2 regions of the Streptomonospora salina genome follow, and region 1 is predicted to be linked to the other one. Evidence: riboswitches for the same ligand, from Rfam matches in the RefSeq annotation. Region 1 holds a riboswitch; the other holds the start of a gene.
The links. Region 1 has a riboswitch for glycine ahead of gcvT (glycine cleavage system aminomethyltransferase GcvT). Riboswitches for the same ligand answer to the same signal wherever they lie in the genome.

Region 1 (14,494 bases):
GGAGGCTTCGTCGATCCCGTGCTGCCAGCACATGTGGGCGATGCCGTCGCGCCAGACCCCCGGGTCGATCGGTTGTCCGACCGCCTGTGACGACACCCGGCGCAGCTCCAGCAGGACACTCGCGGCGAAGTTGCTGTCCCGGTCGCCGATCAGCGACTCGGTCTGCCGCCGCCAGTCGTCGGGAGAACCGATTCCCCAGTCCTCGTACAGTCCGGCCCGCTTCTGCTCGGGTCCGCAGCAGGCGCAGCCGACCGGATTGTTCCACTCGCCGCCGCCGGCGACCTGGATGTGCGCGCCGCACGCGTAGGCGTGGGCGAGCGGGCCGTGGAAAGGTCCGTGGGGGTCCGCGTTCAACCCGAGTCCGCCGTGCTGCACCGTGGCACCCTGCCAATCCGCCGCCGCACCCGGCACGCCGGCACGCGTATCGATCGCGGCCCCGGTATACCACGCCGCACGCCGCGGAGCAGCCAGGCCGCCGAGCGTGGCCGGCCGACTCCCCGCTGCGGCCTCAGCACTCGATGACGTTGACCGCCAGGCCGCCCCTGCTGGTCTCCTTGTACTTGTCCATCATGTCGCGGCCGGTGTCGCGCATGGTCTGGATGGCTTTGTCGAGGGAGACGAAGTGGCTGCCGTCGCCGCGGACGGCGATGCGGGCCGCGCTGATCGCCTTGATCGACGCCAGGGCGTTGCGCTCGATGCACGGGACCTGAACGAGCCCGCCGATGGGGTCGCAGGTCAGGCCGAGGTTGTGCTCCATGGCGATTTCGGCGGCGTTCTCGATCTGGGCCGGGGTGGCGCCCCAGGCCTCGGCGAGGCCCGCCGCGGCCATCGACGACGCCGAGCCGACCTCGCCCTGGCAGCCGACCTCGGCGCCGGAGATCGAGGCGTTGTGCTTGTAGAGGATGCCCACCGCCCCCGCCGCGAGCAGGAACCGGACCGCGCCCTCGTCGTCGGCGCCCGGGGTGAAGTGCGCGTAGTAGTGCAGCACCGCCGGGATGATGCCGGCCGCGCCGTTGGTGGGGGCGGTGACCACGCGGCCGCCGGCGGCGTTCTCCTCGTTGACCGCCAGGGCGTAGAGCGTGATCCAGTCGGTGCCGCGCATCGGGTCGCCCGGGTCGCTGTGGTCGGGCCCGGACAGGCCCGCGGCCTCGCAGTGGCCGCCGAGCTGGCGGTACAGGCGCGGCGCCCGCCGGGTGACCTTCAGACCGCCGGGCAGGGTGCCCTCGGTGGTGACGCCCCGGCGCACGCACGCGCGCATGGCGCGCCAGATCTCCAGTAGCCCTTCGCGGATCGCGGCGTCGGAGCGGCCGAACGCCCGCTCGTTGGCGAGCATGACCGCGCTGATGGACATCCCCGTCTCGCGGCAGATCTGCAGCAGCTCGGCGGCGCTGGCGAAGGGGTAGGGCTGGTCGGTGTCGTCGGCCGTGATCCTGTCGGCGCCCACCGCTTCGTCGTCGACGACGAAGCCGCCGCCCACCGAGTAGTAGGTGTGCGCCCGGAACTCGCCGCCGCCGGAGTCCGCGGCGACGAAACGCATCCCGTTGGGATGGCCCGGCAGCGTCTCGGTGCGGCGGAACTCCAGGTCGGTGTCGGGATCGAACACCGCCTCGTGCCGCCCGCCGCCCAGCGCCAGCCGGTGCCGGGAGCGCACGTCCGCCACCAGTGCCGGTGCCGCGTCGATGTCGACGTCCTCGGGCGTCCGGCCGAGCAGGCCGAGGACGACGGCGCGGTCGCTGCCGTGGCCCTTGCCGGTCAGCGCGAGCGAGCCGTAGAGCTCGACGCGCACCGCGGCGGTGTGCTCCACCAGCCCGGACGCGTCCAGCCCGTCGGCGAACCGGCGGGCGGCCCGCATCGGTCCGACGGTGTGCGAACTCGACGGCCCGATACCGATGGTGAACAGGTCGAAAACGCTGATTGCCATGGTCCTGCCCTCCTTGCGGGCGCAGGAACGATAGTGGTGTTCGGCACGGCCGGGACGCAACGCCGACGCGCCCCGGCCGCACCAGGAGGGCAGGCTGCGCCCCCCTACAGCTCCGGGTAGAGCGGGTGCTTGCGCACCAGTGCCTCCACGCGGCTGTGCAGCGCGGCGGCGTCGTACTCGGGCTTGAGCGCCTCGGCGATGACGTCGGAGACCTCGGCGAAGTCCTCGTCGCCGAACCCGCGCGTGGCCAGCGCGGGGGTGCCGACCCGCAGGCCCGAGGTCACCATGGGCGGCCGCGGGTCGTCGGGCACGGCGTTGCGGTTGACGGTGATGCCGATCTCGTGCAGCCGGTCCTCGGCTTCCTTGCCGTTGAGCCGGCAGTTCACCAGGTCGACGAGTACGAGGTGGACGTCGGTTCCGCCGCTGAGCACCCGGACGCCGTTGTCCACCGCGTCCTGGCGCATGAGCCGCTCGGCCAGGATCTTCGCGCCGGAGACGGTGCGGCGCTGCCGGTCGGCGAAGTCGTCGCCGGCGGCCATCTTCAACGCGACGGCCTTGCCCGCGATCACGTGCTCCAGCGGCCCGCCCTGCATACCGGGGAAGACGGCGGAGTTGATCTTCTTGCCGAACTCCTCCTTGCTCAGGATGAGTCCGCCGCGCGGACCGCCGAGGGTCTTGTGCGTGGTGGTGGTCACCACGTCGGCGTGCGGCATCGGGCTGGGGTGCAGCCCGGCGGCCACCAGACCGGCGAAGTGCGCCATGTCCACCATGAACAGCGCGTCGATCTCGTCGGCGATCCGGCGGAAGCGCTCGAAGTCGAGCTCGCGCGGGTAGGCCGACCACCCGGCGACGATCATCTTCGGCCGGTGCTCCTTGGCCAGCGCCTCGACCTCGTCGTAGTCGACGGTGCCGTCCTCGGGGCGGACGTGGTAGGCGACCGCGTTGAGGATCTTGCCGGAGTAGTTCAGCTTCATGCCGTGGGTCAGGTGCCCGCCGTGGGCCAGGTCCAGGCCCAGGATGGTGTCGCCCGGCTTGAGCAGTGAGAAGTACACCGCCGTGTTGGCCTGGGCGCCCGAGTGCGGCTGGACGTTGGCGTGCTCGGCGCCGAACAGTTCCTTGGCCCGGTCGATCGCGAGCTGCTCGATCACGTCGACGTGCTCGCAGCCGCCGTAGTAGCGCTTGCCGGGGTAGCCCTCGGCGTACTTGTTGGTGAGGACCGTGCCCTGGGCCTCCAGCACCGCCTGCGGAGCGAAGTTCTCCGAGGCGATCATCTCCAGGGTGTCGCGCTGCCGGCCGAGCTCGGCGTCGACGGCTGCGGCCACCTCGGGATCGAGCTGGTCGAGGGACTGATCGAGCAGATTCCGCTGAGAGGGCATGTGATCAACCTTCGCCTTCGGTCAACTGCGTGTACTGCTCCGGAGAGAGCAGGTCGGACGGTTCTTCGGCGACCTCCACCTTGAAGAGCCACCCTTGGCCGTAGGGATCGGTCCCGATGACCTCGGGATTGTCCACCGCCGCCTGGTTGACGTCGACGACCTCGCCGTTGACCGGCGCGTACAGGTCGCTGACGGACTTGGTGGACTCCACCTCCCCGCAGGTCTCGCCGGGGGCGACGGTGGCGCCCGTCTCCGGCGGCTCGACGTAGACGATGTCGCCGAGCGCTTCGGCGGCGAAGGCGGTGATGCCGATCGTGGCGACACCGTCGTTGATCGCCACCCACTCGTGCTCGCTCGTGTAGTTCAGCTCTGCGGGAACGCTCAATTCAACTCTCCAGGAGGTCGTCGTTGTCCGGGTATGGCGCGGCGCCGTGCGCGCAGGGCCGTCCGGCCCGGTCGGCGCGTGGACCGCCGGCGGTCGGGCTTTCGCCGAATTCTGCCGCCTCGGCCTGCGGCCCCGCACGCGGTGTGCGCGGTTTCGGCCCGCTGAAGCTCAGCGGTCCCGCTGGTAGAAGGGCAGGTCGACGACGTCGACGGCCTCGGCGCGGCCGCGCACGTCCACCGTGGTCTCGCCGGCGGACGGGTCGGCCCCGCTGTCGATGTAGGCCATGGCGACGGGCGTGCCCAGGGTGGGCGAGGGAGCCCCGCTGGTGACCGTGCCCACGGGTTCGCCGTCGAGCAGGACGGGGTTGTCCTTGCGCAGCGGACGGCGGCCGCGGGCCACCAGGCCGACCAGGCGGCGCCGCGGGCCGGAGTCCGCGACACGCTGCAGCGCGTCCCGGCCCACGAAATCACCCGGCTTGTCCAGTTTGACGACGCGGCCCAGATTGGCGTCGAAGGGGGTGGTCCCCGTGCCGAGTTCGTTGCCGTAGAGGGGCATACCGGCTTCCAGCCGCAGCGTGTCGCGTGCCGACAGCCCGGCGGGGACGAGGCCGTGCGGCTCGCCGGACTCCAGCAGGGCCGCCCACACGTCGGGCGCGGCGTCACCGGGCGTGAGGAAGATCTCGAAGCCGTCCTCGCCGGTGTAGCCGGTGCGGGCCAGCAGCGCCGGGTGCCCGGCGACGTCGTAGGAGTAGCCCGCGAAGTACCTGATGGTGCTCAGGTCGGCGTCGGTGAGGGGGGCGAGGATGTCGGCGGCGGCCGGCCCCTGCACGGCGACCAGGGCGTAGTCCGGGGAGCGGTCCTCGACCAGGCAGGCGAAGCCCGCCGCGCGCTCGCTGAGCGCGGTCACGACGGTCTCGGCGTTGGCGGCGTTGGCCACCACCATGTACTCGTCCTCGGCCAACCGGTAGACGATCAGGTCGTCGAGGACGCCGCCGTCGGCGTCGGTGATCATGGTGTAGCGGGCGCGGCCCGGCGTGACCTTGGACAGGTGCCCCGCCAAGGAGTAGTCCAGCATGTCGGCGGCCTGCGGCCCGCTGACGGTGATCTCCCCCATGTGGGACAGGTCGAAGAGTCCCGCGGTCTCGCGCACCGCCGCGTGCTCGGCGCGCTCGCCGCTGTAGCGCAGCGGCATCTCCCACCCGGCGAAATCGACCAGGGTGGCCCCGGCCTGTTCGTGGACGGCGTGCAGCGGTGTCGTTCGCAGTGCCGATCCCTGGTCCGGCGCAGTCATTCTCACTCCCGAGAGGATGGACGTCGTTTCGTCACAGGCGTTGCCATCCTCCCCCTCTGTCATGATGCCTGAGAGCTTCGCCGCGCGGACGCGGCTTGCACCTTCGGCGAGGGACCGAACGCCCCTGCTTTCCAGAGTGGTCTCGACCGTACGGTCCGTCGCGCCTGAGAGGTTCACTGGGGAGGAATTGCTCCTTCGGCGGCCCGTGCCGGCTGCACGGACTCTCTCCCGTACGGATTCAACGACCGGTTCCAGGCTAACAGCGCCCCTTTCGGACGAACAGTTAAGGGCACGCGAAGCGCCCCGGTCAGCGTGCCGACCAGCGCGAACGCGGGACGGAGTCGACGCGGGGCGCAACAGCGGAACCGGGGACGGCCCGACCGGTGGCGGGGCGCCGGCCGGAGCCCCGCTGACCGGTCCGGCCGGTGCTGCGGGAGGCCGCGGCAGGGCCCGGCGGATCCCGGGACAGGCGGCGCCGCCCGGACGCGGCGGTCCTGCGGAGCGGGGCTCAGGCCGAGCGGCGCTTGCGCACCGCCTCGGCCAGCCCGCCCAGCACGTCCGCGGTGGTGGCCCAGTCCATGCACGAGTCGGTGATGGAGCGTCCGTAGGTCAGGTCGGCGGGGTCGCCCAGCTTCTGGGCGCCGTCCTCGATGAAGCTCTCCAGCATCACGCCGACGATGCCGCGCTGGCCCTCGGCCACCTGGGCGGCGATCGCTTCGGCGACCCCGGGCTGGCGGGTGTGGTCTTTGCCGCTGTTGGCGTGGCTGGCGTCGATCATCAGCCGCCGCGGGAGCCCGGACGCCTCGACCGTGTCCAGCGCCGAAGACACACTCGCGGCGTCGTAGTTCGGGCCGGGCCGGCCCCCGCGCAGGATGACGTGGCAGTCGGGGTTGCCCTCGGTGACGACGACCGACCCCGCGCCGGCGGGGTCGACGCCGAAGAACGTGTGCGAAGCCGCCGAGGCGCCGCAGGCGTCCACGGCCGCCTGGACGTCGCCGTCGGTGCTGTTCTTGAAGCCCACCGGCATGCTCAGGCCGCTGCCGAGCTGGCGGTGCACCTGGCTCTCGGTGGTACGGGCGCCGATGGCGCCCCAGGCGACCGCGTCGGCGATGTACTGCGGTGTGATGGGGTCGAGGAATTCGGTACCGGCCGCGACGCCGATGGAGCCGATGTCCAGCAGCAGCTTGCGGGCGGTGCGCAGGCCGCGGTGCACGTCGTAGCTCTCGTCCAGGCCCGGGTCGTTGATCAGGCCTTTCCAGCCCAGCGTCGTACGCGGCTTCTCGAAGTAGACGCGCATCACCACGCACAGGTCGTCGCCGACCGAGGGGATCAGTTCCTTCAGCCGCTGGGCGTAGTCCAGCGCGGCCTCGGGGTCGTGCACCGAGCAGGGCCCCGCGATGACCAGCAGGCGGTCGTCGGTTCCGTCGAGCACCCGCGTGACCTCGGAGCGGGCGTCCTCGACCAGGGCCGCGCGCTCGGGCCCCATCGGGAGCTCGGCGAGGAGGTCCTTGGGCGCGATCAGCGGCTGGTAGCTGGCGACGCGTGTGTCGTTCGTGTTGGGCATGCCTCTGTGTCCCTCTTCCGTTTCCCCTGCGACCCACGGAAACACTAACGCGACACGTGCCCGCGCACGCCTCCGGCGCCGGTGCGCGGCGCTGCGCGCGCGGACACCGGCGCCGATCCGGCGGCGGGGCACGTCCCGGGCCATGCGGGGGATGTGACCCTGATCACTTCCGCAATGCGGCGGGTGCGGCCCCGGAGCGGTGCCGCCCGGAACGGGCGCCGCCGAGCCCGGCCGCCCCCGCATACCGGGCCGCGGACGTGCTGCCGTGCCCAGGAGGGAATCGGGGGCGCCGGCGGTGCGGGTTCGCCCGATCCCGGGACTGCGGGCGGTTCCGGCGCACGGCGGCGCGCCCGGAGGCGGCGGGGAACGGCTCCGCGGCCGACGCTCCCGGTTCTAGGATTGACGCGGCCACATCTGCGACGAAGGACGCCTCACCCATGCGCACGCTGTATCCGTCCATCGAACCCTACGACTCCGGCATGCTCGACGTGGGCGACGGACACCGGATCTACTGGGAACTGTGCGGGAACCCGGCGGGCAAACCGGCGGTGTTCCTGCACGGAGGACCGGGGGCCGGGTGCAGCCCCGACCACCGGCGGCTGTTCGATCCCGAGCGCTACCGGGTGCTGCTGTTCGACCAGCGCAACTGCGGCCGCAGCACCCCCCACGCCAGCGGCGCGGACGTCGATCTCGACACCAACACGACCTGGTCGCTGCTGGAGGACATCGAGCGGCTGCGGGTCATGGCCGGAGTCGACAGGTGGCAGGTCTTCGGCGGCTCGTGGGGCAGCGCCCTGGCGCTGGCCTACGCCCAGGAGCACCCCCGCCGGGTCAGCGAACTCGTGCTGCGCGGCATCTTCACCCTGCGCAACGAAGAGCTGCTGTGGTTCTACCAGAGCGGCGCCTCCTACCTCTTCCCCGACCTGTGGGAGAACTACCTGGCGCCCATCCCCGAGGACGAGCGCGACGACCTCATCGGGGCCTACGCGCGCCGGCTGAACTCGCCCGACCCCGAGGAGCGGTTGGCCGCCGCCCGCGCGTGGAGCACGTGGGAGGGTTCGACGATCACGCTGCTGCCGAACGAAGAGATCCGGGCCCACCACGCCGAAGCCGACTACGCGCTGGCGTTCGCCCGTATCGAGAACCACTACTTCGCCCACGGCGGGTTCTTCACTCCGGGCCAACTCGTCAACAACGCCGGCCGCCTGCGCGGCATCCCCGGCGTGATCGTGCAGGGGCGCTACGACGTGTGCACACCCGCCAAGACCGCCTTCGACCTCGGCCGCGCCTGGCCGGAGGCGCAGTTCCACCTGGTCGACGACGCCGGCCACGCCTTCAGCGAGCCCGGCATCCTGCACCACCTCATCGAAGCGACCGACGCCTTCGCCCGCACCTGAGACCGCGGCCGGCCGGGTGCGGCGGGCCCGTGCGCGCGAACGCCCGCCGCGCCCGGCGTTAGGCTCGGGTGCGAATCAGCGGGCAGCGAGCGCAGAGCGAGGAGAACCATGCGGGTGAGCGTCGACTTCGACCAGTGCGAGAGCAACGCGGTGTGCATGGGCGTCGTGCCGGAGGTCTTCGAGGTGGACGAAGACGACTTCCTCAACGTCCTGCAGGAGGAGCCCCCCGAAGACCTGCGGGCCGAGGTCACCGAGGCCGCCCGCATGTGCCCCAAGCAGGCGATCACGGTCGAGGGCTGACCGCGGCCATCGCGTCCTGCCACGTGGTGGGCTCGCTCAGCAGGCGGCGGTAGCGCATCACCTTCGGGGTGGAGCGCAGCCCCAGCACGCCCACCAGCATCCCGGCCCGGCCGAGGAACGCCACGAATTTGCGGTCCTCGGCCGATCCGTGCACGATCTCGGCGGTGTCGGCGGGTGCCGCCTGCCCCAGCAGCTGGATCTTCATCCCGTACTGGTCGGACCAGAAGTAGGGGACCGGTGTGTACGGGGTTCCCGCGCCGTCGCCCGCAAGGAGGTTGGCCACCGCGGCGGCCGCCTGCTCGCCGGCGTTCGTCCAGTGCTCCAAGCGCATCAGGCCGCCGTAGCGCCGGTACGGCCAGGCCGCGACGTCGCCCGCCGCGTACACGCCGGGAACCGCGGTGCGGCAGTACTCGTCGCAGAGCACCCCGCCGGTGTCGGCGGCGAGATCCACGCCCGACCCCTCCAGCCAGCCCGTTTCGGGAACCGCGCCCAGACCCGCTACCACCAGCGGCGTCTCGATCGCCGTGCCGTCGCCGAGCCGGACGCGCTCGACGTGCCCGTCGCCCTCGAACCCGGCCACTCCCACGCCCAGCCGGACGTCGACGCCCTGGTCCCGGTGCAGCTCGGTGAACACGCCGCCGACGCGCGGGTCGACCACGCGGGTCAGCGGGGTGGCGGCGGCCTCGACCAGTACGACGTCCAGCCCGGCGGTGCGTGCACTTGCGGCGACTTCGGCGCCGATGAATCCGGCTCCCACGACCACGACGCGTTCGGCGGTGGCGAACGCGTCGCGCACCGCTTCGGCGTCGTCGACGGTGCGCAGCACGTGGACTCCGGACAGTGCCGTCGAGGGGCGGCGTGCGCGGGATCCGGTGGCCACGACCACGCGGTCGGCGGTCACCGCGGAGCCGTCGTCGAGCTCGACGGCGCGTTCGTGCGGGCGCAGCAGCCGTGCCCGCCGCCCCAGCCGCAGGTCGAGGTCCAGAGCCTCGAACGCGGACTCCTCGCGCAGGTCCACGCCGGCGGGCCCGCCCTTGCCGGTGAGGAACTCTTTCGACAGCGGCGGGCGCGAGTAGGGCCGGTGCCGCTCCTCACCGATCATCGTGATGCGGCCTTCGAACCCGGATTCGCGCAGGGACTCGGCCGTGTGCAGCCCGGCCATTCCCGCCCCGGCGATCGCGACGTCGCCGATCTCGCCCATCTGCCGCCCTTCGTCGAACGTGTCCCGTGCGGGGCCGCGGGCGCGGTCCCGCACGGTGACAACGCGGCCCGAAGCGCCCCGATTCCGCGTGCGGCGCCGGTTCCCGCGCCGCCGGGGCGGCGGTCACACCGACCGGAGGCGCCCCACCGGTTCGTCACCGCCGCGGATTTCCGATTCGGCGAGGTCGCGTACCGCGTCGACGTCGGCGCCGGCGGCCTCCAGTGCGTCGAGGACCGCCATGGTGCGGGCCCGGAACCAGGGGTCGCCGTCGCTCAGCTTGACCGCCGCGGCCTCGCCGGTGGGTGCGGTCACGGCCAGGACCCCTTCGGCGCCCATCTTGGCGGCCGCGCCCGGCAGCCGCCGCATCAGCAGGGTGTCGATCCGGCCCTCCCCGGCGACGTTCGCGGGGAACTCCCGCATGGCGTCCAGCACCCGGGCCTCGGGAGAGGAGTCCGGCGCGAACGCCATGGCCCGCAGCCCGCGCGCCAGCCCGGCCAGGGAGACGGCCAGTTGCGGCGCTCCGCACCCGTCCACGGCGGTGTGGGCGACGCGCTCGCCGCACGCCTCTTCGATCACCTGGCGCACCAGCTCCTGCACCGGGTGGCCGGGTTCGAGGTAGTCGCCGGTGCTCCATCCGCCGGCGACGCAGGCGGCGAGCATGGCGGCGTGTTTGCCGGAGCAGTTCATCAGCAGCCGGGTGGGGGCGCCGCCGGCCCGCAGCAGCCGGTCGCGTTCGCCGCCGTCCAGCGGCCAGTCGGCGGGACAGCGCAGCGCATCGGTGTCCAGCCCGGCGTCGGCCAGCATGCCCACCACGGTTTTGACGTGGTGGGGTTCGCCGCTGTGGCTGCCGGCGGCGAGCGCGGTCTGGGCGGGTTCGAGCCGGGCTCCGGCGCGCAGCGCGGCCGCCGCCTGGAACGGCTTGGCCGAGGAGCGCGGCAGCATGGGTGCGCGGACGTCGCCCCGCGTGTAGCCGATCTCACCCTGGCGCGTCAGCCCCACGGCCGTGCCGAAGTGCACCCCCTCGCCGAATCCCGATCGGACCACTTCGACCAGCGGGACGTAGTGCGGCTGCGGATTTCGGGGCATGGGAACTCCTCGGTCAGGGGAAGCTCGGGTCTTCGGGGCGCGCCCGCAGGGACGCGGGGGAGCGGCCGGTGGTTCAACGTCTCCGGGGGCGTCGCTCTTCCCCGCGTGTCGTAGTGTCGGCCCGCGGGAGGTGCCGCGATGACGATCGGACGGGGGCTGGACGAAGTGCTGGACGCCGAACCCGACGCGGGGCGGATGGTCCGGATGGGGTCTGTGACCCGCCGCCGGAGCTCCGCCCGCAGCGCACGCGAGCTTGAGTACGCCGTTGTGGACGTGGAGACCACCGGTCTCTACCCCGGCGAGGGCGCCCGGATCTGCGAGATCGCGGTGGTGCGCATGCGCGGCGACGGAACCCTGCTGCGCGAGTTCAGCACGCTGGTCGACCCGGGCCGCGCCATCAGCGGCCAGGAGTTCCACGGCATCGGCGCCAGCGACGTCGTCGGCGCGCCCAAGGCCGCCGAGCTGGTGGGCGTGCTGCGGGGGTTGTTCTCCGGCGCGGTGCTGGTGGGCCACAAACTCGACTTCGAAGGCCGCTTCCTGGCCTCGGAGCTGCTGCCGGCAGGGTTGCCGGGCGGGCTCCCGGGGCTGTGCACACTGCTGGCGCTGCGGTCGCAGGTCGACCTTCCCCGCTATTCGCTGCCGCGGGCCTGCCACACCCTCAGCGGGCACTGGCCCACCGGCCAGCACACCGCGCTGGGTGACGCCCGCGCCTGCGCCCAGCTGCTGGCCGAGTTGCTGGCCAACGCCCCGGGAACGCTGCGTTACACCGGCCCCGACCCGGTCGAGTCGGATTCGGGCGAACCGGATCCCGGCCCGCTCAAGTCGCGCTCCTCGTATGCGTCCACGCCCGGGGCCGTCGCGCTGCGCGGTCACCCTGAGCGCCCGCCGGCGGTGTGGCCGCGCCGCTGGCGCAGGCTGGAGCTCGACCCGCGCGACTGCGTGGGCCGCTTCACCGCCGAGCAGCGCGCGGCCGCCCAGCGCGAAGCGGAGTACCGCAGCGCCGCACGTGAGGCGGCGGCCGCTTCGGCGGCGCTGACCGCGACCGCGGCCGCCACCGGTGCCGCGCGCCTGCTGGGGCGCCGACTGCGTGCGCTGCTGTCCTGAGTCGCGGCGCGTCGCCGGAGCCGCCCGCCGCGGCCCTGCGCCGGTGCGGGATCAGACGCCCGACAGCGCCAGGAAGAAGGCGATGATCAGCGCGCTGCCGCCCACGGCGGTCAGTGCGGCCCGGCCCGCTTCGGTCAACCGGGCCCGGACCAGGTGAGGTGCGCGGCCGGCCGGAATCCGCGGGACGCGGTTGGACATCGCGACGGCGACCAGGACGGCACCGGCCAGGATCAGCAGCAGGGACACCGGGGTCCTCCGGGGGCGGGGGCTGGGCGATGCCCGATTCTGCCGCACCCCGCGGATCGCTGCGCGACCGGAGACCGGCCGCGACCGGGTTCCGGGCCCGCCGCTAAAACCCGGCGTGTGCAAGCCCCTACACGGTGTCGCCGACAGCGCCGGCCGCGGCCGGACTCAGCGCACGCAGCGTGAAGTCCGACACCAGCCGCGCGGCGTCGGCGGCGGTGGTCTCGCCGTGCAGCAGCGGCACGCGCTGTGCGCCCAGCATCGCCAGCACGAGCCGCGCGACCGGCTCCACCGGTGCCGCGGCGAACTCGCCGTCGGCGACGCCTTGGCGCAGGATGCCGGTCAGCAGACGCTGCATCGGCGCGACGTGGTCGGCCAGCGCCTGGTAAGCGGCGGGCCCGAGGCTGGCGCCCAACTCGGCGGCGGCGGGGTGGGGGTGTTCGGCCAGTGCCTCGACCTGGAGGCGGACGAAGGACTCCAGCCGCTGGGCGGCGCCGGCGCTGTCGGGGAGTTCGCGCTGGAAGCGGTCGACGAACCCGGCGGTGGCCTGCTCGGTGAAGGCCAGCAGCAGTGCCGGCTTGTCGGGGAAGTAGTTGTAGAGGACGGTGCGGGTGATTCCCGCTGCGGCCGCCACATCGGTCATGGAGATCTCGTCGATGCCCTGATCCCGTGTGAGAACGGCCACCGCTTCCAGGATGCGCTCGCGGGTCTGGGCGCGGTGCGCGGCGATGGTGGGCGCCGAGATCTTGGGCATGGCTCCATGGTGGCACGCGCGGTCGCGGGCGCGGAGCCGTATTCGGCGGCCCTGCCGGTGTGCGGCCGCCGGGTGCGCCCGCGGGTCAGGCGGCGGTTTCGGGGGCGAACTCGGCGCCGAGGCCGGCCAGTACCGCCACGTTGAGCCGGTAAGCCAGCCGGGTCTCGTCCACGACGCGGCGGCGGGCCGCGGCGTCCAGATCCAGCACGTCGAGCTGTGCGCGGTAGCGCGCCTTGAACCGCGGCAGGCTTCCCAGGGCGGAGAAGTCGTAGAAGGAGGTACCGCGGTGCTCGTCCAGGCCGTAGGCGCGTTCCGCGGCCGTGCGGACGAACTGCCCGCCGGAGAGGTCGCCGAGGTAGCGGGTGTAGTGGTGGGCCACATAGCGGGCGGGGTCCTCGGCGGTGCCTTCGATGCGGGCGGTGTAGGCGCGCGTGGCGGCGGTGGGGGCGATGCGCCTGCGCCAGCCGGTGCCGTACAGGGCGGCCAGGTCGCGCTCCAGGGCCGTGACCCGGAACAGGGCGGGGTCGACGACGCGGCCGGCGACGGGGTCGGCGGCCAGCGAACGGCCGACCTCCTCCAGCGCGACGTAGGCGAAGTAGTGCTGGGCGACCATCGCCGCGTAGCCTTCGCGGGGAAGCGCGCCCTGCAGAAGGGCGCGGCTGAATCCGTGCTGCTCGGCGTCGTCGTGCGCCGACCGGGTGGCCTGTTTCAGCTGTTCGGAGAACGGCGGTCGGACCGCCGCGCCGGTGCGGCGGGGGGCGGGGGCGGGATCCTCGGTGGGGTGGCGGCCGGCTTCAGCGGGCACGTGCCCTCCTTCGTCGCCTGTCGTCCCGAGCGGGATGCTGACATGATGTCAGCACATCCGGGGGTGTTCAAGGGTGAGATGACACGGTGTCGACAAAGCACGCTCGCGGAGGGCGGGTAGCCTGGGGCCGCACGCAGGTGCGATCGAGCGCACCGAAGGAGCGGTGCCCCAGCAGCCGCCACCGATGTTCTCCCGTGCAATCCCGCTAGCGACAACACGTGCAGGGCGACTATCGTTTGACTGCCACAACGGCTGACGACGTGCACCGCGCACCGGTCGACGTAGAGGCGATGTGTGGATACCAGGAAACCAGGACACGATCCCGTGACCATGACCGATACCGAGCGAACGTGGCCGGCCGACGCCGGCCGCGCTGCTGAGGCCGTCATGGAGCGGCAGTCCCCCTCGACCGCCGAGGCGGTCGACGTCCTCCTCGTGGAGGACGACACCCAAGACGCGTTCCTGGTCGAGGAACTCCTCGCCGACGCCGCGCTGGACACTCGCATCACCTGGGTGAGCAGCCTCGCCCAGGCCCGGGAGCACTTCGCCGGGTTCCGCGGCTGCGTCCTGCTCGACCTCAACCTCCCCGACGCTCGGGGCATGGAGCTGCTGCGCGAGGTCCTGACCACCGCGTCCGCGGCGGCCGTGGTGGTGCTGACCGGCTTCAACGACGAGCACGAGGGTATCGCCGCCGTCGCCGCCGGAGCCCAGGACTACCTGGTCAAGGGCCAGGTCGACGGCTCCTTGCTGGCGCGCAGCCTGCGCTACTCCGTCGAGCGCCAGCGTGCCGATGAGAACGCGCGCCAACTGCGCGAGGCCGAGCTCTACGCCCGCGAGAACATGCGCCTGGAGCGCGGCCTGCTGCCCCAGGTGCTGCTGGACAGCTCCCCGCTGAGCCACCGCTCCTTCTACCGGCCCGGCCGCAAGCGCGCCCTGGTCGGCGGCGACTTCTACGACGCGGTGCAGAAGGGCGGCACCACCCACGTCCTCTGCGGCGACGTCAGCGGCCACGGCCCCGACGAAGCCGCGCTCGGCGTCAGCCTGCGCATCGCCTGGCGCGCCCTGGTC
Region 2 (14,494 bases), 3.4 Mb from region 1:
TGACCAAACTGGGGCTGCGCGACCGGGTGCAGGCGGTCGTGCACGCCTACGAGACCGGCGTCGTCCGCCCGGGCGAGGACGAGGAGTAGACCGGCGCCACACACGGCGGCCGCACTCGGCGATCGCGCACGCGACCTGCGACCATGGCCCGTGATCGACCTCACTGCCGCACCGGGGCGGGCACCGCCAACCGGCGCTGGGGACCGGGCGTCTCATCCCGTGGCCGCCAGTGCGGGCGGCAGTCGTTTCCGCACGTCGAGGAGGTATCGAGAACCGCTCATGGCCGATGACCCCCAGCTTCCCGCATCGTCGGACGACGATTTCCTGCTGAGCCGGCTGCGGGATTGGCGTGCGTCCCGCGAGGCGGAGATGCACTCCGACCTCTTCGACGAAGCCGTGGAGATGCCCGATCCGCGGGCGCTGGACCTCGTACTGCGCGTGGGCGAGCTGCTGCTGGCCAGCGGCGAGAGCACCGAGGTGGTCAGCGAGTCGATGCTGAGCCTGTCGGTGGCCTTCGAGCTGCCGCGTTCGGAGGCCTCGGTCACCTTCACCGCGATCACGCTGTCGACCCACCCCGGGGGCGACCACCCGCCGGTCACCGGTGAGCGCGTGGTGCGCCGCCGCACCCTGGACTACTTTCGCGTCAACGAACTGCACGCCCTGGTGCAGGACGCGGCGCTGGGGGCGGTGGAGCTGGAAGGCGCCATCGCGCGGCTGCGGGCGATCAAGCGTGCGCATCCGCCCTACCCCAGTTGGCTGATCGTGACGGGGTTCGGGCTGATCGCCTCCAGCGCCAGTCTCATGGTCGGCGGCCAGTGGCTCGTCGCCGCATTCGCTTTCGTGGCGACGGTGCTGGGCGACCGCACCTCGGCGTTCCTCGCGCGGCGCGGCGTGGCGGAGTTCTACCAGATGGCCGCGGCGACGATGGTGGCCTCCTCCATCGGCGTGGCGCTGCTGTGGGGCAGCGACCAGCTGGACCTGGGGTTGCAGGCGGGCGCGATCATCACCGGCAACATCATGGCGCTGCTTCCGGGGCGTCCGCTGGTGGCCAGCCTGCAAGAGGGAATCAGCGGCAGCTACGTCTCGGGGATGGCGCGGCTGCTGGAGGTCTTCTTGACCCTGGGCGCGATCATCTCGGGGGTGGGCGCCGTCGCCTACACCGCGGTGCGCCTGGGCGTGGACGTCACGCTCGACAATCTGCCCACCGTCGGTACCGGCGTGGAGTTCCCGGTGCTGCTCGGCGCTGCCGGCATCGCCATGACCTTCGCGGTGTCGCTGACGGTTCCGCCGCGCATGCTGCCCTGGATCGGCACGATGGGCGTGGTGATCTGGCTGATCTACGCGACCGTGCGCAGCCTGCTGGACGCGCCCCCGATCCTGGGTACCGCGGCCGGCGCCGTGGTCATCGGCGTGATGGGCCACGCGCTGGCGCGGCGCACCCGGCGGCCCGTGCTGCCCTATGTGATTCCGGCGATCGCGCCCCTGCTGCCCGGCAGCATCCTGTACCGCGGCCTGTTGGAGATCACCCTGAACCAGCCGGTGCAGGGGCTGCTGAGCCTGTCGGAGGCGGTGGCGATCGGCCTGGGCCTGGGTGCGGGGGTCAGCTTCGGCGGCGAACTGGTGCGCGCGTTCCAACGCGGGGGCCTGGCCGGAGCCGGCCGCCGCAGCCGCCCCGCGGCCCGCCGCAGCCGCGGCGCGGCCTGAGGCCGCCGTGCGGGCCGAGCCGCGGCGGGCGGGGCGGCGCCGGCCAGGCTCTTCGCCATGCGATCGGCCCGCCTCCACGACCGATGCGCCGGCAGGCGCGCCCGCACGTCACCCGCGCGTGCGGAAACCGCCCCTCCTCGGCCCGGATCACGGCGCCGACGCCGGTGGCGGGAAGGGCGCCCCTGGACACCTCCCCGAGTTCGTCAGCACGCCGGCAGGCGTCCTGCACGTTCGCGGCGAAGTCCTCGTAGCGGGTGCCGCGACGGCGTTGTGCGTTCCACCCGCCCTTCTGCCAGTGCGCAAGGGCCTTTTCGAGCGTCTTCGCCGCGTCTCCCGTGGTGCAGCATTCTCTGACCTCAGCGGCCGTTCGATAGTGCAGCAGGAGCCACACTTCGAAGTCGGGATGGGACACAGCGGTGTCCACGGACACGTCCCGGGCCGTGCCGTTGAACTCTCGGACGCGCTCCTCGGCGCGGGCGGTGTCCTCCCCCTCGGTGTCGAAGACGGCCCACACCCGGTGGTGGCCATCGCCCGCGCGGGCGATCGCCTCGTCGACGATGCTCAGGGCGTCCGTGGTCTTCGCTGTCCGCACATCGACATGAACCCCGGAGAAACGCACCCGCAATCCCTTGAGGCAGGCCACCTCTGTTGCGCCCTCGCAGAGGACGAGAACGGTCTTACGTTCGCTCCGTAGCGGCCGGCCGGACACTTCCGGGCACGGGTTCCCTCGTCGGCGGCCTCGAAGCCGGACAGGGGGTAGATCTCGGTCGCGCCGGAGACGACCTTCTCGCAGAACCAGATCTGATCCCGCCCAAGCACCTCTGCACCCCGGATCCGCGGCCAAGAAGCGCAGCGTCGTGACTGGTGAAGATCAGTTGAGCGCCGTGGGGGCCTGCGCCGCGGTGCCGAAACACCCATCTGCAGGAGTCCCGCACTCCCCCGTCCTTCGTCTCCCGGGAGACGGCCTCGGTGGCGACCTCCCCGATCCCGGTATCCGCCGCGACGAGGAGTTCCCCGAGGCGCCGCTCGGCCTCTTCGCCGGGCGGCGCCATCGAGGTGAACCGCACTCGCGGTATTCCGGAAGGACGCGACCGGATCAGCAGCCCGTTGGCGAACCAGCGCAGCGCCGAGGGCGCCCCGGGGACGCCCTCGGCGTCCTACCCCGCCCGGCTAGGGTTTGCGGTATGGACGGGATCGACAGCGCCCGGGGGCGCACGGCTGCAGGGGGCATCGCCCAGCAGGAGCGGCCGACCGACGCCGCACAGGCACGGGCGGTGCAGGAGCGGTCGGCCCCGCTGGTGCGCCACGAGGCCGTCGACGCCGGCGCCGTCTCCCTGGTCGCCGGCCTGGACGTGGCCTACTCGGCCGACGACGACCGGCTCGCGGCCGCGGCGGTCGTGCTCGCCGCGCCGGAGTGGCGACCGGTCGACTCCGCCACCGTCGTGTCGTGTCCGCGGTTTCCCTATGTGCCCGGGCTGTTCGCTTTCCGGGAGGCGCCGGCGCTGCTGGACGCCGTCGCGCAGTTGCGGACGGCGCCCGACGTGCTCGTCTGCGACGGTTTCGGCCTGGCCCATCCGCGCCGTTTCGGCCTGGCCTGCCACGTCGGGCTCGCACTGGAGGCGCCCGTGCTGGGCGTGGGCAAGACCCCGTTCGTCGGCCGCGCCGCCGAGCCCGCGTCCGAGCGGGGCTCCTGGACTCCGCTGGTGGACGGCGGCGAGCCGGTCGGCCGGTGCCTGCGCACCCGCGCCGGGATCAAACCGGTCTACGTTTCGGTGGGCCACCGCATCGACCTGGATTCGGCCACCGAACTGACACTGCGCGCGGCACCGCACTACCGGGTGCCCGAACCCGTCCGGCGCGCGGACCGGTTGTGCCGGGAGCGCCTGGCCGCCTGCTGATCCGGCGCCGCCGCGAGTCCGCCCCGCGGCCGCAGCGCGACACGCCGAGGCTGCATGCGGTCTCGGCGCACAGGCGGAACCTGTTGCCCCGTTCGTCCGCGCTTTTCGGGATATTCCGAGCACGTCGCCTGACCGCATCCGGCCGATTCGCCGTGTCGCCGGACCGCCCCGGCGGCCTTCGGCGTCGAATCCCCGCAAAACCAGGTGCACTGTGACTCGCGCCACTAAGCTCGGGGGAGCAGTGATCGAAACGACCGGAGGCGCAAGATGTGCCCGCACCGACCCCAGTGCCCGTCCTGCGACGACGTCGACCGCGAAGCGGCCCGCGTCGTGGCCAGCCATCCCGAGCAGGGCTGGAGCCTGCTCTGCAACGGCGTCGTGAACTTCGAGGACACCGGCGAGCTACTGCCCGACGGCGACGTCGTCGCCCCGCACCGCCCGACCGATATCAGCGCCGTCGCCTGATCCCGCCCCGGCGGTTTCGATCCGGGCACGCCCGGCGCCGCCGGCGCTCGACTCAGCCCAGCCGCTCGGTGAGCCATTCGGTGACCGCACCGGCCACGGCGCCGACGTCTCCGGCAAGGTCGTGCCGCTCTCCCGGACGCACCACGAGCGACGCGGCGTCGGCCGCGTCGGGGACGCCGAAGGGGTCGCGGTCCCCGTTGACCACCAGAGTGGGCACCCCGGCGCCGCGCAGTTCCGGAGCCCGCGAGCGTTCCGGTTTGCCCGGCGGGTGCAGCGGGAACGCCAGCGCGACCACCGCCGCCGCGCCCAGTTCCGCAGCGGTGCGGCAGGCGACGCGGGCTCCGTTGCTGCGCCCGGCGAGCACGAGCGGTATCCCGTGCACGCGCGGGTCCGCGCACACGCCCCGCACTGCAGACGTCCACGCCTCGTCCTGGGGACGGGTCGCCGAACCCGGCATCTTCCGGCCGGCCACCCGGTAGGTCTGGGTGATGCGGGCGACGGCGCCGCCCGACGCCAGCACCGCCTCGCACACCGCGGTGATGTCGGGCGCGTCGACGCCGCCGCCGGCTCCGTGGGTGATGGCCAGCAGGTAGCGCGGTTCGCCGGACGGCAGGCCGAGATCGGCCAGCGCCGGGCCGCGGGGCGTATCGAGCTCCATGCCACCAATCTAGGACCGCCGGGCGGGCGGCGCGCCGCCCGCAGGGCTCCCGCCGCACCGGCGTCAGTCGGCGGTTCCGGGCCACCCTTCGGGAAGGACCGGGGCCCGGGATCCCGCTGCCACGCGGAGCCGTTCGCGGAAGTCGTCGTCGAGTGCCGGCCCCCACACGTACTGTCCGGGGGTGCGAACCGCCTCCTGCACTGCGCGGCGCAGGGCCTCCGGGTCGCCTTCGCCCTGGGCCAGGGGCAGCGCGAGGCGGGTGTACATCCGGTCGAGGGCGACGAACAGCTCTCCGGTGAGCATGGGGGCGCTGTTCTGCGCGGCGGCCGCCTCGACGTAGGGCTCCCACCAGTCGGCGCCCTCGTCCTGCTCCGGGGCCCGGTCGTCGGAGGCCGGTCCGGGTTCGGGCGCCAGGAAACCGCGGCGCAACCGGGCGCGGACCTCGCCGGCGGTGGCGGGGTCGCGGTGGGCCAACCCGTCGGCCCACACCCGCTCGGCGGTCTCGCCGTCGCCGCGCACCGCGAGCAGGCGGGCCAGCAGCTCGACGGCGCCGCCGGCGACCTCGGGCGCCACCGCGGGCCCGGAGACCGCCGTGGCCGCATCGGCCTCCGTGCCGGCTTCGGCCTCCGCCTCGCCGACGACGGCGCCGAACGCGCTGATCGCGTACTCGACGTGCACGGCGCCCAGCAGCAGCCGCAGTCCGGCGTGCTCGCCGGCCTCCAGGCCGCGGTCGACGACATCGGCGGCGGCGTCGGGGCGGCCCTGGGCCAGCAGCCGGGCCGCGTAGTCGTGTGCGGCCTCGGGTGCGACCTCCGCCGAGCCGCTCTGCAGCACCTGCTCCCAGTGCTCTTCGGCGGCCCGGGTGTCGCCGCGCTCTTCGGCCAGGCGCGCCAGCCCGTAGTGGGCGGCCGGCCGGTAGCGGTTGTTGCCCGAGTCCATGACCTCGTTCCAGGCCTCGCGGGCCCGGTCGTCTTCGCCGGCGGATTCCAGGGACAGGGCCAGGTGGTAAGCGGCGCGCGGCGCGAATTCGGGGTGGCCGGTGGCGATCGCGGTGCGCGCGGCCGCGTGCGCCGCCGCGACGTCGCCCATGTCGTGGCGGACGACGGCCAGCCCGAGGGCGGCCCGCGGGAGGTAGCGCGGCGATCCGCCCTCCACCACGCGTTCGTAGACCTGGGCTGCGCGGTCGAGGTGGCCGTTCTCGGCGAGGTCGCGCGCCTGCTCCAGCAGGCTCGCGAGCTCCGGCTCGTCTCCGGAGGCGTGTGCGGAGGATCCGGCGGACGCTGTCATCTCAGGCGTACTTTCCACGCGGGGGGGGCGGGGCGGTGCAGGGCGGCGACCGACCGCCCCGACGTCTCGTTCGGACCCTAGCCCGTCGGCGGGAACCCGGCGGGCAGGCGCGGCCGCATCGGCCGGATCCGGCTGTCGGCGGGCGCCTGTTCCGGGATGCGGGACCCGCCACCACCTCCTTTACGATGTAGATTTCTTGGGGTGTTCGGGCTCCCGGTGCGCACGACAGCGGCCGCCGGCCCGCATCCGCGCTGCGGAACCGGCGGCCGCCCGCCGCGTGTGCGGGGTCCGCGCCGCCCGGGCGGCGCGGACCCGGCGGCCCTAGGCTTCGAACGCCTCCGGCGGCGGGCAGGCGCAGACCAGGTTGCGGTCACCGTAAGCCTGATCGATCCGGCCCACCGGCGACCAGTACTTGTCGTAGCGCAGTTCCGGCACCGGGAACGCGCCTTCGTGGCGGGAGTAGGGGCGCTCCCACTCCTGGACGGTCAGCGCCTCAGCGGTGTGCGGCGCGTTCTTCAGCGGGTTGTCCTCGGGGGGCAGGGATCCGTCGGCGACCCGGTCGATCTCGCCGCGGATGGCGATCATCGCGTCGACGAACCGGTCCAGCTCGGCCAGGTCCTCGCTCTCGGTCGGCTCGACCATCAGCGTCCCGGCGACCGGGAACGACATGGTGGGCGCGTGGAACCCGTAGTCGATCAGCCGCTTGGAGACGTCCTCGTTGCTGATGCCCGTGCTCTTCTGCAGGCCGCGGATGTCGATGATGCACTCGTGGGCCACCAGACCGCCCTGGCCGGTGTAGAGCACCGGGTAGTAGGGCTCCAGCCGCTTGGCGACGTAGTTGGCGGTGAGCACGGCCGACTCGGTGGCCGAGCGCAGCCCGTCCTGGCCCATCATCCGGATGTAGGCCCACGAGATCTGCAGGATCCCGGCGGAGCCGAAAGGCGCCGACGAGACGGGGCCCACGCCGGTGTAGGGGCCGGCCTCGGGCTGGCTGGGGTGGTTGGGCAGGTAGGCGGCCAGGTGGGAGCGCGCCGCTACCGGACCCACACCCGGACCGCCGCCGCCGTGGGGGATGCAGAAGGTCTTGTGCAGGTTGAGGTGGCTGACGTCGGCGCCGAACGCGCCGGGCTTGGCCCACCCCAGCAGCGCGTTCAGGTTTGCGCCGTCGACGTAGACCTGCCCGCCTGCCTCGTGCACCAGGCTGCACACCTGGGTGATGGTGTCCTCGTAGACGCCGTGCGTGGAGGGGTAGGTCACCATGATCGCGGCCAGGTCGCCGGCGTGCCGGGCCGTCTTGTCCCGCAGGTCCGCCATGTCGATGTTTCCGCCGTCGTCGCAGGCCACGACCTTGACACGCATACCGGCCATGATCGCGCTCGCGGCGTTGGTGCCGTGGGCGGAACTGGGGATCAGGCAGACGTCGCGGCCGGTCTCGCCGCGCCCGCGGTGGTAGCCGCGGATCGCCAGCAGCCCGGCCAGCTCGCCCTGGGACCCGGCGTTGGGCTGCAGCGACACCGCGTCGTAGCCGGTGATCTCGGCCAGCCAGCGCTCCAGGTCGCGCACGATGCGCACGCTGCCCGCCGCCTGGTCCAGGGGCGCGAAGGGGTGCAGCGCGGCGAACTCCGGCCAGGTCACCGATTCCATCTCGGCGGTGGCGTTGAGCTTCATCGTGCACGAGCCCAGCGGAATCATGCTGCGGTCCAGCGCCAGGTCCTTGTCGGAGAGCCGGCGCATGTAGCGCAGCAGCGACGTCTCGCTGCGGTGGGAGGAGAAGACGGGGTGGGTCAGGTAGTCCACGCCGCGGCGCAGGTCCTGCGGCAGCGCGGCCGAGTCCCGGCCCCGGTCGCCGGCGTCGGCGGCGCCGTGGGCGCTGCCCGAGGTGGGGGCGCCGGTGCAGGCCGCCACGATCTGCTCCAGGTGGGCGGCGGTGGTGACCTCGTCGCAGCTGATGCCCACGGTGTCGGAGTCGGCAGCGAGCAGGTTGATGCCGCGCTCGGCCGCCGCCCCGACGACCGCGGTCGCGGCGCCGGGCACCCGCACGCGCAGCGTGTCGAAGAACCGGTCGTCGGCGACGCCGAGGCCGGCGTTGCGCAACCGCTCGGCGAGGTCGACGGTGTGCCCGTGCACCCGCTCGGCGATGGCCCGCAGCCCCTGAGGGCCGTGGTAGACGGCGTACATCGATGCCATCACGGCCAGCAGCACCTGGGCGGTGCAGATGTTGCTGGTGGCCTTCTCCCGGCGGATGTGCTGCTCGCGGGTCTGCAGCGCCAGCCGGTAGGCGGGCTTGCCGGCGTTGTCGACCGAGACGCCCACCAGGCGTCCGGGCAACTGGCGCTGGAGTCCTTCGCGCAGCGCCATGTAGCCGGCGTGCGGCCCGCCGAATCCCATGGGCACGCCGAAGCGCTGGGTGGAGCCCACCGCGATGTCGGCACCCATCTCACCGGGGCTGCGCAGCAGGGTCAGCGCGAGGATGTCGGCGGCGACCACCGCCTGCGCACCGCGCTCGTGGGCCTCGGCGATGACGGGGCGCGGATCGCGCACCGCGCCGCTGCCGGCCGGGTACTGGATGAGCACGCCGAAGGCGTCGGCGTCGGGCAGCCCTTGGGAGAGGTCGGCCACCACCACGTCGATGCCCAGCGGCTCGGCCCGGGTGCGCAGCACCGACAGGGTCTGCGGGAACACGTCGGAATCGACGATGAACACGTCGCCCTTGCCGCGCGTGGCGCGGCGCGCCAGCGTCATCGACTCGGCGGCGGCCGTGGCCTCGTCCAGCAGCGAGGCGCCCGTGACGTCCAGTCCCGTCAGATCCGAGACCATCGTCTGGAAGTTCAGCAGGGCTTCCAGGCGCCCCTGGGAGATCTCGGGCTGGTAGGGCGTGTAGGCCGTGTACCAGGCCGGGTTCTCCAGGATGTTGCGCCGGATGACCGGCGGGGTGACGGTGTCGTAGTATCCCTGGCCGATCATCGAGGTCAGTACCCGATTGCGGTCGGCCAGTTCCCGCAGCTCGGCCAGCGCCTCCGTCTCGCCGGCCGCCTCGGGCAGCTCCAACGGGGCCGGCTGTCCGGGGCCGGTGAGGATCGACTCGGGCAAAGCCGCGGTCATCAGATCGGCCGTACTGCCATGGCCCACCGTCTTGAGCATCTGGGTGAGCTGGGCCGGGTCCGGTCCGATGTGGCGATCGGCGAATCCGCGGGCGGCCGCGGCGCCGACGTCCGGCCCTCGTTCACGGATTGGCTGCTCCGTCATGGAGACCTCCTGGTCGCTGTGCCGCTATGCGGCTGCTCCTGTCTGGTCTCCCCCTCTGTCGCTCACGGCCCGTGGGCCGAGGCGGCACGTCTCGCCTACCGCTCCAGAGTGGCCTCCTCCACGCGGTCCTTGGTGCCTGAGAGGTTACTGGGGAGTGTTGCCCCGTCGGCGCCCCGCTGTGGGGGTCTCTCCCGCGTGGTATCGACGGCCGGATGTGGTGTCGACTCCGGTGTTCAGTTGTGGGTGGCCCATTATCTACGGCACTTGCGGACCGTCGGCGGCGGGGGGCACTCCTGCGGGCGCCGCATCGCCTCCCCGCACGTCCCGACGCTACTGGATCGCGGCGCCGACGTGGAGTGGCCGCGACCGGACACGTGTCACACCCCCGGCGCGCGGCGGGGGTCGGCACGCGCGGATGGACGCGTGCCGATCAGGCGGAGGGCGCGTTCGGGGCCGCGGGGCCCGGGCGGGCGGGCGGTTCAGCCGGTCTTGCGTTCGCGGCGGCGCCGCGCCAGCTCGTCGGCGGGCGGGGCCTGCGGGCTCAGCGAGCCTTCCAGGTCCTCGCCGGGCACCTCGCCCAGGGCGCTCTCCAGTTCGCGCCAGACGCGTCCCAGCGCGATACCGAACACCCCCTGACCGCCTTGCATGAGGTCGACCACCTCGTCGGGCGAGGTGCACTCGTAGACACTGACTCCGTCGCTCATCAGGGTGATCTGGGCGAGGTCGGCGGTCCCGCGGTAGCGCAGGTGGTCCACGGCCGGGCGGATCTGCTGCAGGGAGATGCCGGTGTCGAGCAGGCGCTTGACGACCTTGAGGAGCAGGACGTCGCGGGAGTCGTACAGCGCGGGCCGGCCGTCGGCGGACTGCACGCTGGGGTTCACCAGGCCGGTGCGGGCCCAGTAGTCGAGTTGCCGATAGGTGATGTCAGCGGCCGCACACGCCGTGGGACCGCGATAACCGACGTCCATAGGCAGCGCCACCACGTCCTCTTCGCACAGCAGGCCCTGCTCCCCAGCTCGCCGTATCGCTGTATGCCCGAGAGCGGAGGTTTGCTGCTCACCGCTAGTAACCGCCACGCCGAACCTCCGGCTCCTCGGCCCACGGCGGTTTGACAGGGGGCATGAAGGGTGCGCCGCGGGTTCCTTCGACAATGAAGGTAAGCCGGTCGCACGGACAGCGTCAACGACACCCTTCGGCGCGTCGCGGAACCTGTTCCATCGCCGCCGCACCCTCATGCCGTCCATCCGCAAGCATACGCCCCTCCGGGCCCGCGAGCGACTTCCGTGCGACCGTGACCTGCGCCGGAACCGGAACTCCGCCCCCGCGGCGTACTGAACACGCTCCGGGTACGCGGCCGCGGGCGACGCGCGGGACCGACCGACACGCCGGGCCGCCCATCCATCCGGGCCGCGGCCCGAACCCGCCCGCCCGGTCCCGCACGGCGGCGCCGGCGGCCGCGTCTGGTATCTGTGGTGGCTGCCTACCGCGGGCGGCCCCGACCGTCCGATCCATCCACCCCTGGGAAGGGGCCGAAGGTGAACCGGCGCACCACGAACTGGGCGGGCAACATCGGCTTCACCGCCGAACGCCTCCACCACCCCTCCACCGTCGCCGAACTGCAGGCGGTCATCGCCCGCGCCGAGCGGGCGCGCGCCCTCGGCAGCGGGCACTCCTTCAACGCCGTCGCCGACACCCCCGGCGCGCTGGTCTCGCTGGCGCACCTGCCGCGCACCATGGAGCTGGACACCGCCGCCGGAACGGTGCAGGCGGGTGCGGGCGTGCGCTACGCCGAGCTGGCCCAATGGCTCCACGAGCGCGGCCGCTCCCTGCACAATCTGGGATCGCTCCCCCACATCTCGGTGGCGGGCTCGTGCGCCACCGCCACCCACGGCTCCGGCGACGCCAACGGCAGCCTCGCCACCGCCGTGGAAGGGCTGGAGCTGGTCACGGCCGAAGGCGACCTGGTGGCCCTCAGCCGGGCCGAGCACGGCACCGACTTCGACGGCATGGTGGTCGCCCTGGGCGCGCTGGGCGTGGTGACGTCGATGACGCTGCGCACCGCACCCACCTTCGACGTCGCCCAACGGGTCTATGACGACCTGCCGCTGGAGGCGCTGGAGGACGGCTTCGACGCGATCACCGGCGCCGCCTACAGCGTCAGCCTGTTCACCGCCTGGCGCGAACCCGTGATCGACCAGGTGTGGGTCAAGCACCGCGTCGGGGACACGCTCCACGAGGACGCCGCGTCCGGTTTCTTCGGCGCGCGGCCGGCCGACGGGCCGCGCCACCCCGTTCCCGGGATGGCCGCCCAGCACTGCACCGAGCAGCTGGGGGCGGCGGGCCCGTGGTCGGAGCGCCTGCCGCACTTCCGCCCGGGGTCGCCGCCCAGCAGCGCCGGCGCGGAACTGCAGGCGGAGTACCTGCTGCCGCGCCATGCGGCCGTGGCGGCGCTACGGGCGCTGGAACCGCTGCGCGAGCGCATCGCCCGCGTCGTGCAGATCAACGAGATCCGTACCGTCGCCGCCGACGAGCAGTGGCTGAGCCCCAGCTACCGCCAGGACACCGCGGCCTTCCACTTCACCCTGGTTCCCGACACCGCCGCGGTACTTCCGGTGCTGGAGCTCATCGAGGAGCGGCTGGCCCCCTTCGGCGCCGTGCCCCACTGGGGCAAGCTGTTCACCGTCCCGCCCGCGGCGCTGCGCGAGCGCTACAGCCGCCTGCCCGATTTCGCGGCCCTGGCCCGCCGGTTCGACCCCGCCGGCAAGTTCGCCAACGCGTTCCTTCGCGAGCACGTCCTCGGCGACGGGTAAGGGCCGCCCACCGGCGGGCGCTCGCACAGCGCGGCCTACAACCGGTCGATGGCCCGGCGGGGCGAGCGGGCGCGGCGCCCGATGCCGCGCCAGGGGTCGGTGTCGGCGCGCCCGGCGAAGGTGCGCACGGTCCAGTGCCGGGCCGAGTCGATGTGCTCCAGTTCGTCCCAGGTCATCGGGGTCGCCACGGGGGCGCTCGGCAGCGCCCGCACCGAGTAGGGCGCCACCGCCAGCTGGGCGTAGCCGTTGCGCAGGTAGTCCAGGAAGAGCCGCCCTCCCCTGCGCTGTTTGCGCAGCGCAGTGGTGAGCTCGTCGGGCCGCCGGCGGGCGGCCAGCTCGGCGATCACACGGGCGAAGTCGCGGGCCTGGCCGGCGCGGATCTCGGGCCGGATGGGCGCCACCACGTGCACCCCGCGCGACCCGGTCGTCATCGGGTAGGCCGCCAGCCCCAGGCTCTCCAGCACCTCCCGGACGTCGTGGGCCGCCCGGCGCACCGCGGCGAAGTCGTCGCCGGGCGGATCCAGGTCGATGACCAGCCGGTCGGGGGTGTCCACGCGGGGCGCCCGACTCAGCCACGGGTGCAGCGTGACGGCGGCCTGGTCGGCCAGCCACACCAGGGTGGCGGCGTCGTCGCAGACGAGCATCTCGCGCCGGGCCCCGCCGTCGGCGGGTACGCCGACCGCCCCGGCCCAGGCGGGCGCGTGCGAAGGCCGGTTCTTGACGTAGAAACCGCCTTGGGGGTCGCCGATCCCGTGCGGGTAGCGCTGCACGGCCAGCGGCCGCCCGCGCAGATGGCGCACCATCGGCCCGGCGACGGTGCGGTAGTACTCGGCGAGTTCGCGTTTGGTGACCCCGCCCGGCTCGAACAGCTCCTTGTCGGGCTTGTGGATGCGGACCCGGCGCCCGCCCACCCGCCATCCCGGTGCCTGCTCGGTCACCGCGCTCCCCCGTTCGTGTGTGTCTTTACCCGCAGTCTGCGGCGTTTTACCTGCAAAGGGGCACTATGGGAGATAGGTCGGGGGAAGGAGGCACGCCGATGGCCTCTCCGGTGTGGAAAGGGACGTTGAGTTTCGGGCTGGTGAGCCTGCCGGTGCGGCTGTTCACCGCCCGCGAGCGCCACGGAACGCGCTTCCACCAGTTCCAGCGCGGTACCTCCGACCGGATCCGCTACCGGCGGATCAACGAGCGCACCGGAACGGAGGTGGACTCCTCCGAGATCGTGCGCGGCGCCAGGGCCGACGAGTCGGGCTCGGACGAGTACGTCATCGTCGAGCCCGCCGAGCTGGAGGAGATCGCGCCAGGGCGGTCCCGGTCGCTGGAGATCGGCGCGTTCGTACCGGCCGGCGACGTCGAGGCGCTGTGGTACGACTCCGCTTACTACGTCGCTCCCGACTCCGCGGGATCGGCCAAGCCCTACCGGCTGCTGTGCCGTGCCCTGGAGCGGTCGGGGCGCCTGGGACTGACCAGGCTGGTGATGCGGGAGCGCCAGCACTTGGCGGTAGTGGGCCCGCAGCAGGGGGTCCTGACACTGAGCACGCTGTGGTGGGCCGACGAGGTCCGCGACCCCGCGGAGACCCTGCCCGCGATCCCCGGCGCCGAGCTGGGCGACCGCGATCTGGAGCTGGCCGAGCAGCTGATCGGCGCGATGGCCGACGAGTGGCGGCCCGCCGACTACACCGACGACTACCAGGAGCGCATCGACGAGCTGATCCGCGCCAAGAGCGCGGGCGAGCGGGTGCGCTACGCCGAGGAGGGGGCGCCGGAGGAGACCAACGTCGTGGAGCTGACCGAGGCGCTGCGCGCCAGCCTGCGCAGCGGCGACGAGAACGCCGCCCGGGGCGGGGGACCGGGCTCCGGGCGGCGCCGCTCGGGCGCGGGCGGCCGCTCGGGCGCGGGCGGCCGCTCGGGACCGGGATCGGGTTCCGGGGGCGGCGGCCGCGGCCGGGACTCCGGCGCTGCGCCGCCCGAGCCGCGCCAAGCGCCGGTCGCCGAGCTGTCCAAACGCGACCTCGCGCGCCTGGCCTCCGAGCTGGACGTCCCGGGCCGGTCGAAGATGGATCGCCGGCAGCTGGCGGAGGCGGTCGAGCGAGCCCGTGCCGAGGCCGCGGCGCACTCGGCGTGACCGGCGGCGCAGCCGGACGGCGGGCGCCGCCGGGCTCCCCCGGCGCCGGCGCCCGGGCGCCATCTCAGCCCTCGACGGACAGGTCGGTGGGCACGTCGGCGGGCGCGAGATCGCTGCGGCAGCGCACGTAGCCCACGGCGTGGCGCCAGCGCCCCGCCGAGGCGGCCGCGTCCGGCGCGATCTCCACGACGACCTCCGGTACCACCCGCGCGTAGTCCCCGCGGGCCGAGCCCCACCGCGCGGGCAGCCGCCGGGGCCAGGGGTGATCGCCACCGGACGGGCGCAGGAGTGCCGCCAGTTCCCC

Region 2: linked by a shared signal. The riboswitch ahead of gcvP (aminomethyl-transferring glycine dehydrogenase) and the one ahead of gcvT (glycine cleavage system aminomethyltransferase GcvT) in region 1 are both predicted to bind glycine.

The regions. Positions count from the first base shown of each region.
Region 1 covers NZ_JACHLY010000001.1:3,634,237-3,648,730, forward strand. Annotated here, with positions in the region: gene HNR25_RS16460 (DUF1266 domain-containing protein) at 1-375, opposite strand, end outside; gene HNR25_RS16465 (L-serine ammonia-lyase) at 509-1,921, opposite strand; gene glyA (serine hydroxymethyltransferase) at 2,026-3,297, opposite strand; gene gcvH (glycine cleavage system protein GcvH) at 3,302-3,682, opposite strand; gene gcvT (glycine cleavage system aminomethyltransferase GcvT) at 3,851-4,972, opposite strand; glycine riboswitch at 5,019-5,117, opposite strand; gene HNR25_RS16485 (3-deoxy-7-phosphoheptulonate synthase) at 5,481-6,536, opposite strand; gene pip (prolyl aminopeptidase) at 6,974-7,933, shown strand; gene HNR25_RS16495 (ferredoxin) at 8,042-8,233, shown strand; gene HNR25_RS16500 (NAD(P)/FAD-dependent oxidoreductase) at 8,217-9,434, opposite strand; gene HNR25_RS16505 (asparaginase) at 9,558-10,520, opposite strand; gene HNR25_RS16510 (3'-5' exonuclease) at 10,659-11,624, shown strand; gene HNR25_RS16515 (hypothetical protein) at 11,676-11,870, opposite strand; gene HNR25_RS16520 (TetR/AcrR family transcriptional regulator) at 11,998-12,621, opposite strand; gene HNR25_RS16525 (biliverdin-producing heme oxygenase) at 12,707-13,333, opposite strand; gene HNR25_RS16530 (PP2C family protein-serine/threonine phosphatase) at 13,757-14,494, shown strand, end outside.
Region 2 covers NZ_JACHLY010000001.1:189,290-203,783, forward strand. Annotated here, with positions in the region: gene HNR25_RS00840 (response regulator) at 1-89, shown strand, start outside; gene HNR25_RS00845 (threonine/serine exporter family protein) at 280-1,704, shown strand; gene HNR25_RS26995 (RloB family protein) at 1,601-2,413, opposite strand; gene HNR25_RS00855 (endonuclease V) at 2,889-3,602, shown strand; gene HNR25_RS00860 (DUF5999 family protein) at 3,870-4,067, shown strand; gene HNR25_RS00865 (alpha/beta hydrolase family protein) at 4,120-4,725, opposite strand; gene HNR25_RS00870 (tetratricopeptide repeat protein) at 4,789-6,012, opposite strand; gene gcvP (aminomethyl-transferring glycine dehydrogenase) at 6,334-9,258, opposite strand; glycine riboswitch at 9,372-9,462, opposite strand; gene HNR25_RS00880 (MerR family transcriptional regulator) at 9,738-10,238, opposite strand; gene HNR25_RS00885 (FAD-binding protein) at 10,794-12,068, shown strand; gene ligD (non-homologous end-joining DNA ligase) at 12,104-13,006, opposite strand; gene ku (non-homologous end joining protein Ku) at 13,105-14,190, shown strand; gene HNR25_RS00900 (ATP-dependent DNA ligase) at 14,255-14,494, opposite strand, start outside.